Regions from separate parts of the Neorhizobium sp. PAMB6630 genome, predicted to be linked through region 1. Evidence: predicted binding sites of a transcription regulator. Region 1 holds the regulator's gene; each other region holds the start of a gene.

Region 1 (4,170 bases):
TGGCTCTGCCTATCGGCGTTGCCGCGTCCATCTATCTTGAAGAGTTCGCCCCGAAGAACCGCTTCACGGACCTCATCGAGGTCAACATCAACAACCTGGCAGCCGTTCCCTCGATTGTTTACGGCCTTCTCGGTCTTGCGGTGTTCATCAACTTCATGGGCCTGCCGCGTTCGGCCTCGCTGATCGGCGGCCTGGTGCTGACCCTGATGACGCTGCCGACGATCATCATCGCCACGCGTGCGGCGCTGAAGGCTGTGCCCCCGTCCATTCGGGCAGCAGCGCTCGGGCTTGGCGCCTCCAAGATGCAGACGATCTTCCATCACGTTCTGCCGCTTGCGATGCCGGGCATCCTGACGGGCACCATCATCGGTCTGGCCCACGCGCTCGGTGAAACCGCGCCGCTTCTCCTGATCGGTATGGTCGCCTTTGTCGCCAACTACCCGACCACGCCGCTCGATCCGTCGACGGCCTTGCCGGTGCAGATCTACATGTGGGCTAACGAGGCGGAACGCGCCTTCGTGGAGCGCACCTCGGGAGCAATCATCATCCTGCTCCTGTTCCTGATCGCAATGAATGTTGGCGCAATCCTCTTGCGTCGTCGCTTCGAACGGCGTTGGTAGAAGGACCCGGACCATGAACATGATGTCGGAAGCAGCAGTTGAAAAGGCTCTGGATCAGAAAATGAATGACGTTTCCTACAAGATGGTGGGCAAGGACGTTTCTGTCTATTACGGCGAGAAGCGGGCCCTCTTCGACGTAAACCTCAATGTCCGCGAGAACACGGTGACGGCGCTGATCGGCCCTTCGGGCTGCGGCAAGTCCACCTTCCTGCGTTGCCTCAACCGCATGAACGATACGATCGAAAGCTGCCGTGTCACCGGGCGTATCACGCTCGATGCCGACGATATCTACGATCCGTCGATCGACGTGGTGGAACTGCGCGCCCGCGTCGGCATGGTGTTCCAGAAGCCGAACCCGTTCCCGAAGTCGATCTACGAAAACATCGCCTACGGTCCGCGCATTCACGGCCTTGCCCGCAACAAGGCGGACATGGACCAGATCGTCGAGGCAAGCCTGCAGCGTGCGGGCCTCTGGAACGAAGCAAAGGACCGCCTGCAGGAATCTGGCACCGGCCTTTCCGGTGGCCAGCAGCAGCGCCTCTGCATTGCCCGCGCCATTGCCGTTTCGCCTGAGGTCATCCTGATGGACGAGCCCTGCTCGGCGCTCGATCCGATTGCGACGGCCAAGGTGGAAGAGCTGATCCACGAACTTCGCAGCAATTACACCATCGTCATCGTCACCCACTCGATGCAGCAGGCGGCCCGCGTGTCGCAGCGCACCGCCATGTTCCATCTCGGCCAGCTGGTCGAGGAGAACGACACGGACAAGATGTTCACCAACCCGGATGATCAGCGTACGCAGGATTACATCATGGGCCGCTTCGGCTGATTGCCGTTACACCCATGCCCTTGCGCTGACACCCCTATCCGAGGACGCCAAATATGCCTTCGCACATCCTTTCGGCCTATGACGAAGACCTGAAATATCTGAACCGCCGGATTTCCGAAATGGGCGGCCTTGCCGAGCAGATGTGCGGCGATGCCGTGCGGGCGCTGGTCAATTCCGATGGCGCGCTTGCCCAGAAGGTCATCTCCGACGATGTGATCCTGGATCACGCTGAACGCGAGATCCAGGAAAAGGCGATCATCACCATCGCCAAGCGCCAGCCGATGGCGGCTGACCTGCGCGAAATCATCGGAACGCTGCGTATCGCTGCCGATCTGGAGCGCGTCGGCGACCTTGGCAAGAACACTGCCAAGCGCGTCATCGCAGTGCAGGGCACCGGCGTGCCGCGCAAGCTTGCTCGCGGCCTGGAACACCTGTCGGAGCTTGCGCTGGTTCAGCTGAAGGAAGTGCTGGACGTGTTTTCCAGCCGTTCCGTGCAGAAGGCCGAAGCCATTCGCCAGCGCGACGAGGAAATCGACGCGATGTACACCTCGCTGTTTCGCGAGCTGTTGACCTACATGATGGAAGATCCGCGCAACATCACGTCGTGCACGCATCTTCTGTTCTGCGCCAAGAACATCGAGCGCATCGGCGACCACGCCACCAACATCGCCGAAACCATCTATTACATCGCAACAGGTGCCCAGCCTGAAGGCGAGCGCCCCAAGGACGATACGTCCAACACGCTTGGTGCTGTGGCCGAGTAAGGCCATACTGACGGAGTGCCTGAACCATGCTGCCCAAAATTGCGGTTGTGGAGGACGAGGAAGCTCTCAGCGTCCTCCTGCGCTATAATCTCGAGGCCGAAGGCTACGAGGTCGAGACGATCCTGCGCGGAGACGAGGCGGAGATCCGCCTCCAGGAACGGTTGCCGGATCTGTTGATCCTCGACTGGATGCTGCCGGGCGTATCGGGCATCGAGCTTTGCCGGCGCTTACGCATGCGTCCGGAAACCGAACGGCTGCCGATCATCATGCTGACGGCACGCGGTGAGGAAAGCGAACGGGTGCGGGGCCTTGCCACCGGTGCCGACGATTACGTCGTCAAGCCGTTCTCGACGCCGGAACTGATGGCGCGGGTGAAGGCCATGCTGCGACGTGCTCGGCCCGAGGTTCTCTCCAGCGTGCTGCGCTGCGGTGATATAGAGCTGGACCGCGAGACGCACCGCGTTCACCGTAAAAGCCGCGAAGTGCGGCTTGGGCCGACGGAATTCCGCCTCCTGGAATTTCTGATGGCCTCGCCGGGCCGCGTCTATTCACGCTCGCAGCTGCTCGATGGCGTCTGGGGCCATGATATCTACGTGGATGAACGCACCGTCGACGTGCATGTCGGGCGCCTGCGCAAGGCACTCAACTTCTCCAACATGCAGGATGTGATCCGCACCGTGCGCGGCGCCGGATATTCGATGGAAGCCTGAAGCGCGTTCGTCACGTCTGATGAAACACGGTTTTGACGCCCGGCGGCTCTTGGCTCCGGGCGTTCTTTTGTCGGCTTTTTCAGGGTGTCTCCAGGCACAAAAAAACGGGCGCGAGGCCCGTTTTCAGAGTGCTGAGCGGCAAACGCTCGAAAAGATATCAGGCGCGGGCAGCAGCCGAGATGTTGGCAGCCTTACGACGCTCGTTGACCGGCTGGTAGGCGAGGCGAGCGTGATATTTGCAGTAGGGCGAGGTATCGGCAGAATCCGAACCGCAGAAGTGGAAGTCGTCCTTCAGGGGATCGCCCATCGGCCACTTGCAGGTGCGTTCCGTCAGGTCCGTCAGCGAAAGCTTACGCGACATCGGTACCACGACATTGCTCGGGGCGCGGAATTCCGTCGGCTGTACGGCCTCGACTTCCGGCGCTACCACGGCAACACCAACCGCATGGGGTGTGGTACGGGCAGGATTGGTTGTGGTGCGGGCCGCAAAGTTCGGGGCGCGCGGAGCAGAGGTGGTGCGCTTGGGCGCGGTGCGCGCCGTTGCCTGCGTGCCGCCGGCCTTGACGCGGCCTGGCAGGTTGAGACGGTGTACCTTGCCGATCACGGCGTTGCGGCTGACGCCGCCCAGCTGTGTTGCGATCTGGCTTGCGCTCAGGCCTTCGGCCCAAAGCCGCTTTAGTCTCTCGACGCGCTCGTCCGTCCAGTTCATGCCATCTCTCCGCCGTAGGGGCTGTGCGGACAGAATCGCTCACCTGCCGGCGGGAAGATTTCCTGCCGGACATACCATATATATGTGCTTGGTGACTAGTTCCGCCGCATGCAGTCTAGTAATTGATCTTTAACCTATCGACCCCGGGACTCGCTGACAAGAGTCGGCGGAATCGCGGCGAATCGATTTCAGGGTTTTCCCCAACTTGCTTTTAAGGCGAGTCTTTTTTGTCACAGCGCAAAAGCTTCGCGCAAGCCAGCCTCACGCAGCGGAAATCCCCTGAAATTCAAGCGATTTGTTGACAGTTGATCCTGAAATGCCGATAGTGCGCCAGCCGCCGCTTAAGGCGGCATTTTTAGTTTCTGGTTTGAATTCCGGCGGCCGTGCCGCCACAAGGGATTATCGTTGCCCAAGGAGTGATGTCGCCATGGCTGAAGCCGCACTTTTCGACACCTTTGCACGGGCTCCGCTGCGTTTCGTGCGCGGCGAGGGCGTCTGGCTCGTGACGGAAACGGGCGAGCGATATCTCGATTTCGGC
Region 2 (4,170 bases), 1.3 Mb from region 1:
CGCTCGGCGGTGGTCAAGCACAATGCCAGCGTGCTGCCGGTGGTCGAAGGACAGCACACGAAGGTGCGTGAGGCCCGGATCGGCATGACGAGCGTCATGGTGCAGGCCTTCAACATCATACAGGAGCGCATTTCGCGGGCGCGCCTTGCCGGCGATCCGCCGGATCTGGCGCTGCATCCGCGCCTCAGCGACATCGGCCTGTCTGAATTCCACCGCGCCGGCGAAGCAATCGACCGCGGCTACAAGGAAACCAAGGCGCGCATTGGCGAATTGAAGCGCATGCAGGATGTGTTTGCCAGCTGACGACCGTTTCCGGCCGCCAGCAGGAAGAGAATCAGCCGGCGATATAGGCCATCATATGCTCGGTTTCCGCCTCCACCTCGCGGATGCGGGCTTTTACCACGTCCCCGATGGAGATGATGCCGACGAGCTTGCCGCCCTCCTCCACGGGAATATGACGGAAGCGGCCGGTGCTCATGGTTTCCATCAATTCGTTGAGACTGGTGTCTTCGCGACAGCGAATGACATTGGCGGTCATGCCTGAAGAAACAGGCTTTTGCAGGCCATCTGCCCCATCGGCTGCCACCACGCGCACCAGATCGCGCTCGGTAAATATGCCGGCAATACGGCCTTCAAGGCTGGTCACCACGACCGCGCCGATTTTGTTTTCAGCCAGAATGGCCGCCACTTCGGCCACTGTTTTTTCCCGGCTGACGGACATCACGTCACGGCCTTTGGCATCCAGAATGTTCTTGACGGAGACAGGCATCAATTCCTCCTATTGACTATGTCTGATGCGCCGTCGGCTAAACTCCCCACTGCTTTTGGCGCACCCGGACGGGAATGGTGCGCCCGCTTCAAAGGCTTTGCAACAGTCAACTGCCTGCAGACGGCATTTGTTAAGCAATCTCTTTTTCACCGACCAGAGGATCGAACAGCCCAAACAGCAGGTAGCCGAACAGGAAGCCGCCAATATGTGCATCCCAGGCAATGGCGCCGGCATCCGAACCGACCAGCGGCATGCCCAGAGCCACCAGCACGTTACCCAGAAACCAGACCACGGTAAAAACCAGAACCGTGCGGTTTCTGAGCGCCGACACAATGCCCTGGCGCGGCAGGAAATTGGCCGAATCGCGGCGCATGCCGCCGCCATGTTTGGGAAAGGCGAAACGGCACGCAGCGCCCATCAGCGCCGAGACGACACCCGACGCACCGATCAGCAGCGTCTCCTGTCCCCAGTTGAGGCCCGCGTGGAAAAAGGCGGCGGCGGCTGCCGAACAAATCCAGAAGGCAAGATAACGCCAGAGCCCGATACGGCGCACCACGGGCGCACCAAAGGCCGTCAGCCACAGGCAGTTGAAGATCAGGTGTTCCAGGCTGCCATGCATCAAGGAGTAGGTGACCGGCGTCCACAGCCATTCCAGCCCCTGATCGGTCAGCGGATAGACATAACGCAGCGGCGTGAAGGCCATTTCAAACAGCATCAGCTCGCGCCACTGGTCGCTGAGCAGATAGGCATCGACCAGATAGAGTACGACCAGCACCGCAAGGGTCACAACGAGCGGTTTGGGAAGATTGAAGATCGGTTGGGCCGGCGCGCGCGGCCGCTCCATGCCTTGCCCCACTGCCGGCCCCACATCCGGCCCAGTATTCGGGACAGAAGCCGGCGGACGGCCTGCGTTATGCGGTGGCTGATCGCCTGACCCTGGTGTGTTCGGCGAATCGTCCATCTGCGCGTCCTTCCCGGTTTTGATGAGAGACATATAAGCACGCCGCGGCATTAGGGAAAGGTAACAAGGCCCTCCGCTTCAACGCGGCCTCCTGAACAGGCCATACACAGTCGACGCAAAATCTAAGTCATGCTCCGATTGTAAGAAAACTGTCGCAGGCATGATTTAAAGGCGGGCTTCCGGGATAGCCCGTGCCCGACCGCCGGGACATTCCCGACACCTCAATGCCCGACCCGTCCGCCAGGCGACCGGTGAACCACGCATGCGTGCATCCTGTCTGCCCTCCTCCTCAGAAAGGCCCTCACCATGAATTGCCGCGTTCCGTCCCTTGCCGGCCTTACCCTTTCCCTTCTCCTATCCACAGCCCTTGCCCCGGCGTTTGCCGATCCGATCGTGCTGCCGCCGGCCCCGGCAGGACTTGGCCATGCCGACAGCGCCAATCCGGCAGAAGGCGTTGCGGCCTATGTCGATAACGGTGCCAGCAACCAGCGCGGTGATGCCTGCCTTTCGACGCAGGAGACCAATGCCGGCGTGCGGCTATTGTCCGGCTTCCTTGATCTCTGGACACCCCGCACGCCTTTCGTTGATGCCGATCAGGATGCGCCGGCGAAAGACGGCTGCCCCGCCGTTGCCAAATCCGACTGGGACGGCCTGCCGCGCAGCGCAACCGATGGCACGATAAAGCAGCCGGACGTTCATGCCGCCAACATCGGTTACGTGATCCGGACGACCGCTGCCCATACGCCCGAAACCGATCTCGAAGCCTATCTCGATGACCGTCGCGGCAAGAGCGTCAGCATCACCGACGGGCTCGGGCCGCTCGCGGATGCCTGGCGCAAAGGCGTTCAGCAGACGACGACCATCACCGACATGCCCGCGGATGCGACAAGCGTCAAATATGACGACAAGGGCAACAATCGCGGCGTCGGCAGCAAGGACGGCAATGCCAATATGGGCAAGGCGGTCGATCTCGTGGAGGCCGGCAGCAAGGATGGCTCCACCGAACCCGCCAAGCGTTATTATAAATATGCCCGCCCCTATCGCTGGAGCGAGGAGGTGCGCGTCGTGCCGCAGCTGGAGCCGGCCAAGAGCACCAAACCCGCCGGCGATGGCGGCTTTCCGAGCGGCCATACAGCCGAAGCCTGGCGCGATGCGCTTGTCATGGCTTATCTGGTGCCTGAGCGCTATCAGGAGATGGTGACGCGCGCGGTGCGCATGGGCGAAAACCGCATCCGCGCCGGCATGCACCAGCCTTTCGATGTGATCGGCGGGCGCATGCAGGCAACAGCCGTCGTCGCCTATAATCTCAACCGATCCGACTATGCCGTGTTGAAGTCGGAAGCCTATCAGCAGACCCAGACTTTTCTGGCCAGCGAAACCGGCGCGGCAGATTTTGCCGGCCTGATGGCGCTTGCCCATTCCGCCCCGGCCGGCACGGACCGGTTTGCCGACCGCGCCGAAAACGCAGCCTTCGTTGCACCCCGCTTCACCTACGGCCTGCCGAGGATTGGCGCATCAGACAGCGCGCCAGTCGTGCCGAAGGGCGCCGAAGTGCTGCTCGAAACCCGCCTTCCCTATCTCGATGCCGCGCAGCGCCGTGTCGTCCTCAAAAGCACGGCACTTGCTGGCGGTTATCCGATCATGAGCGATGCGGAAGGCTGGGGGCGCCTTAACCTGTTTGCCGCAGCCGACGGGTTCGGTGCCTTCGATGGCGACGTCACGGTTGCCATGGACGCCGCAAAGGGCGGCTTTAATGCCGCCGACAGTTGGAAGAACGATATCGCAGGCGGTGGCAAGCTGGTGAAGACGGGAAGCGGTGTGCTGACGCTTTCCGGCCACAACAGCTTTTCCGGCGGCGTGATCGTGGAAGGTGGCGCGCTCGTTGCTGCCTCACCAAGCGCCTTCGGCTCGGGCGATCTCTATGTCGCCGGCGGCCGGGCGGTGGTGGCGGGGCCGAAGCTTACCGTGTCCGGCAATTTCGTGATGCGCAAGGCAGGCACCGTTGAAGTCACCGTGTCCGGCAAGGAGGGCGGCCTGACGATCGGCAAGAATGCCGCAATCGAAGGGGGAGTGTTGCGGGTGACCCTTGCTGCCGGTTATACGCCGTCTGCCGGCGACGAACTGTCCGTGATCCGTTCCGGCGCTCTTGAGGGCCGCTTCGATGACATCGTGCTCGAGGGGCACGAGACTGTGCCCGTCTATGGCAAGACCGGCCTTTCGCTGCGCATCAAGGGCTGACCGGAGAGGCTTGCCCCCTTCGATATCTCCGGCGGCTCGCACACTGCGGGCCGCTTTTTTTCATTTTTCCGCCTTCTTGTCTCATCCGTCACCGTCTCCGCCGGCGCTTTGCCGGCCTCTTGGCACGATTTTCGCTCCTTTCATATTTGTGGCGGAAATGCGTCACGAACCGCTTCGGAACGAAACAGATGGTGCCAATGCG
Region 3 (4,170 bases), 1.5 Mb from region 1:
ATGGGCCGCAGCCGGCAACAAAAAAATCACGGTGGTCAGCAGCGATGAAAGTCGCATGGGAAGAGCGTCCGGCGGTTGTCACATCTGTTCGAAGCGGCAGGATGCCGCTTCGAGGTTGAGAATGTGATAAGTCACCGGAAAATCTAGAGCACCTTGGCGTTTTAGCCAGAGGTCACGGCAAAATCCGCATGCGAGGCTTCAACGACGGCAAGTGCTGCCATGTTGACGACGCCGCGCGAGGTAACCGAGGTCGACAGGATGTGTGCCGGCTGGGCTGCTCCGAGCAGGATCGGACCGACATGCAGCGCATCCATCATGGTGCGGGCAATGCCGAGCGAGATATTGGCGGCATCGAGATTCGGGAAGACCAGAAGGTTTGCCTCGCCCGTCAGGCTGCTGTCGGGAAGTGCCCGCTTGCGCAGCTGTTCCGAGAGTGCCGAACCCGCCTGCATTTCGCCGTCCACTTCCAGTTCCGGCGCCCGCTCGCGGATGATCTGGAGAGCCGCGCGCATCTTGGTGGCGCTTTCGGAATTGCGCGAGCCGAAATTCGAGTGGCAGATCAGCGCTGCCTTCGGCGTGATGCCGAAGCGGCGGATTTCCTGCGCGGCGAGAATGGTGATCTCGGCGATCTCTTCCTGCGTCGGGTTGTAGTTGACAAAAGTATCGGTGAAGAAGACCGGGCCTTTCTGGGCGATCAGCAGGCTCAGGCTCGAAAAGGCGCAGACACCCTTCTGCTTGCCGATGATCTGGCTGACATCCTTGAGATGGCGGTCGAACCGGCCTTCAACGCCGCAGATCAGCGCATCCGCTTCGCCGCGCTTCACCGACAAGGCACCGATCACGGTGTTGTTGGTGCGCACGATGGTGCGGGCCGCTTCCGGGTTGATGCCGGCGCGACCGACAAGAGCCACGTAATCATCGACATAATCGCGGTAACGCGGATCGTCTTCCGGATTGACCACGGCAAAATCGACGTTCGGGCGTATGCGGATGCCAAAACGCTTGAGGCGGGCTTCGATGACCGACGGACGACCGATGAGGATCGGCACGCCGGTCTTTTCCTCGAGCAGAACCTGGGCGGCGCGCAGCACGCGCTCATCTTCGCCTTCGGCAAAGATCACGCGGTTCTTTTCCGCCTGCTTGGCACTCGTAAAGATCGGCTTCATGACGAAGCCGGAGCGCCAGACGAAGCGGTTCAACTGATCGAGATACTGGTCGAAATCGGCAATCGGCCGCGAGGCAACGCCGGTTTCTGCGGCAGCCTTGGCAACAGCCGGCGCGATGCGCAGGATAAGGCGCGGATCGAACGGCGACGGGATGAGGTAATTGGGACCGAAGACCGGCGTTTCATCCGCATAGGCACGGGCGGCAACGTCAGAAATTTCCTCGCGGGCAAGGCCGGCAATCGCCTTTACCGCCGCCATCTTCATTTCTTCGTTGATCGTGGTTGCGCCGCAATCGAGCGCGCCCCGGAAGATGTAAGGGAAGCAGAGGACGTTGTTGACCTGGTTGGCAAAGTCCGAGCGCCCGGTGCAGATCATCGCATCGGGACGGGCGGCACGCGCCAGTTCCGGCATGATTTCCGGCGTCGGATTGGCCAGCGCCATGATCAGCGGCTTTTCCGCCATCTGCACGAGCAGTTCCTGCTTCAGCACGCCGGCTGCCGACAGGCCGAGGAAGACGTCTGCGCCGCCGATCGATTCGGCAAGCACCCGCTTGTCGCTCTTCTGGGCGTAGATTTCCTTCCACGGGTCCATCAGCACGTTGCGGCCGTCATAAACGAGGCCCTCGATATCGTGGACCCAGATGTTTTCGCGCTTGGCGCCGAGCGAAACGAGGAGGTTGAGGCAGGCGAGTGCTGCAGCACCGGCGCCGGACGTGACGATCTTGACGTCGGAAATCTTCTTGCCGGCAAGTTCCAGGCCGTTGAGGATGGCAGCCGCCACGATGATGGCCGTGCCATGCTGGTCGTCATGGAAGACCGGAATGTTCATTTTCTGGCGCAGCTGGCGCTCGACTTCAAAACATTCCGGCGCCTTGATGTCTTCCAGGTTGATGCCACCGAAGGTTGGCTCCAGAGCGGCAATCGTCGACACCATCTCGTCCACCGTTTCAGCGGCGATCTCGATGTCGAAGACGTCAATGGCGGCGAATTTTTTGAAGAGGACGGCCTTGCCTTCCATGACAGGCTTGGAGGCAAGCGGTCCGATATTGCCAAGGCCAAGGACGGCCGTGCCGTTCGACACGACGCCGACGAGATTGGCGCGCGCGGTATATTCGGCGGCCATGTCAGGGTTGTCGCGGATCGCAAGGCAGGGGGCGGCGACGCCCGGTGAATAGGCAAGCGCGAGATCGCGCTGGTTACCGAGCGGCTTGGTGGCGACGATTTCCAGCTTGCCGGGGCGCGGATAGCGGTGGAAAAACAGTGCCTGCTCATCCAGGTCCGCCTTTGCGGTGTCCGTGTCCACAGGTGTGTTGTCCTTGTGTTCCATCGCCATCTCCTTTCAGTCTTTTGTCTTGGTCTGTCTCATACATCAAACGGCGTCGGGGAACAGTAGTGAAATATCGGGGGCAAGGACGCAAGCCTGTGTCCCTGCTGCCGCATTCGGCAGTTTGCGGCGGCGGAATGGCCCCGCAACCGGCCGCTGTCATGCTCCTGAAATACGAGTCTGATTTGGACAAAGGAGGGGCGGTCTGACGAAAGGGTGAGCGACGTGGCAGAGACACTGGAAACGAAACACTTCAGGACCTTGTTCATTTCCGATATCCACCTGGGTTCCAAGGCGGCAAAGACCGATTTCCTTCTGGATTTCCTGCGCTACCACGAGGCCGAGACGATCTTTCTGGTCGGAGACATCGTGGATGGCTGGCGGCTGAAGCGCAGCTGGTACTGGCCGCAGGGCTGCAATGACGTGGTGCAGAAACTGCTGCGCAAGGCGCGCAAGGGCACCCGCATCGTCTACATTCCCGGCAATCACGACGAGTTCCTGCGTGCCTTCCCCGGCGTTCACTTCGGCGGCATTGAAGTGGCGGATCGGATGGTGCATGAAGCCGCCGACGGCCGAAAATACCTCGTGCTGCATGGCGACGAGTTCGACGTCGTCGTGCGCAATATCCGCCTCCTCGCTTATCTCGGCGATTGGGCCTATGACGCAGCCATTGCCATTAACGTGGTACTGGCCGCTGTTCGTCGCCGGCTTCACCTACCTTACTGGTCGTTTTCGGCCTGGGCCAAGCTGCAGGTCAAGCAGGCCGTCAATTTCATCGGCGAATTCCAGAAGGTCGTGGCCGAGGAAGCCCGGCGCAACAATGTCGACGGCGTGATCTGCGGCCATATCCATCATGCGGTGATGGAGGATATCGACGGCATCCGCTACATCAACACCGGCGACTGGGTGGAAAGCTGCACGGCCATCGTCGAGCACATGGATGGCACATTCGAGCTGATCTCCTGGCAGCATTCCGGCCAGACGGTCGAAATTCCGGCGCTGCTGGCGCCGCCCCTTACGGCAAAAGGTGACATGCAGGCTGCCTGAACATTCACCTGCCGGCTCTCCCGGCAGATTTGCCTGCCGTGCGCGTGCTTGATGTCTGAGCGGTGGCAAGAGTGTGGCGCATGCTGTGCTTGCGTGGTAAAGCGATCAAATTCCAAGACGATTCCCGATCGCCCAACCCGCCGCCGTCAGCATGGGAGCCCCCGTGGCCCAGGCTTTTTCCCCGATTGCCATTCCCCGTCTGTTTCCCGTTCGTTGCGCGCTGGCCTATGCGGCAGCGCTTGGCGTCAACGGTATTCTTTTGCCATTCTTTCCGGTCTGGCTGAAATCGCTGGCGCTCGATGAATGGCAGATCGGCCTCATCCTGTCGGTGCCGATCGTTCTGCGCGTTCTCTCGGCGCCGGTTGCCGGTTACCTTGCCGACCGGCTGTCGGAGCGGGTGCGTATCCTTCTGTTTTCCGCCGTCCTCTCCATCACCACCGCACTTCTGCTGATGGTGGTCGACGGGTTCTGGATGGTGCTTCTGGTGTTCAGCCTGCAAGGGGCAGCCTTTGCGCCCTTCACGCCGGTTCTGGAAAGCATCACTGTCATGGGCGTGCGCCGCTGGGGTTATCGTTATGGCACGATAAGGGTCTGGGGCTCGATCGGGTTTGTGGCGATGACACTTCTGGCGGGC

Evidence for each region. The regulator PhoB, encoded in region 1, activates phosphate uptake and scavenging genes when phosphate is short. The targets are predictions, from matches to a motif close to TGTCATNNANCTGTCAT.
Region 2: a site for PhoB is predicted at 1,870-1,886, ahead of AC4CWF_RS09890 (acid phosphatase). Genes of this name have one in related genera too.
Region 3: a site for PhoB is predicted at 2,647-2,663, ahead of AC4CWF_RS09070 (UDP-2,3-diacylglucosamine diphosphatase). Genes of this name have one in related genera too.

The regions. Positions count from the first base shown of each region.
Region 1 is NZ_CM177836.1:3,434,371-3,438,540, reverse strand. It holds gene pstA (phosphate ABC transporter permease PstA) at 1-620, shown strand, start outside; gene pstB (phosphate ABC transporter ATP-binding protein PstB) at 634-1,449, shown strand; gene phoU (phosphate signaling complex protein PhoU) at 1,503-2,213, shown strand; gene phoB (phosphate regulon transcriptional regulator PhoB) at 2,240-2,923, shown strand; gene AC4CWF_RS16350 (GcrA family cell cycle regulator) at 3,081-3,632, opposite strand; gene AC4CWF_RS16345 (aspartate aminotransferase family protein) at 4,060-4,170, shown strand, end outside.
Region 2 is NZ_CM177836.1:2,094,526-2,098,695, reverse strand. It holds gene AC4CWF_RS09905 (patatin-like phospholipase family protein) at 1-303, shown strand, start outside; gene AC4CWF_RS09900 (CBS domain-containing protein) at 335-769, opposite strand; gene AC4CWF_RS09895 (rhomboid family intramembrane serine protease) at 900-1,613, opposite strand; gene AC4CWF_RS09890 (acid phosphatase) at 2,037-3,968, shown strand; gene AC4CWF_RS09885 (PAS domain-containing protein) at 4,157-4,170, shown strand, end outside.
Region 3 is NZ_CM177836.1:1,920,955-1,925,124, forward strand. It holds gene AC4CWF_RS09060 (hypothetical protein) at 1-57, opposite strand, end outside; gene AC4CWF_RS09065 (NADP-dependent malic enzyme) at 162-2,492, opposite strand; gene AC4CWF_RS09070 (UDP-2,3-diacylglucosamine diphosphatase) at 2,706-3,536, shown strand; gene AC4CWF_RS09075 (MFS transporter) at 3,700-4,170, shown strand, end outside.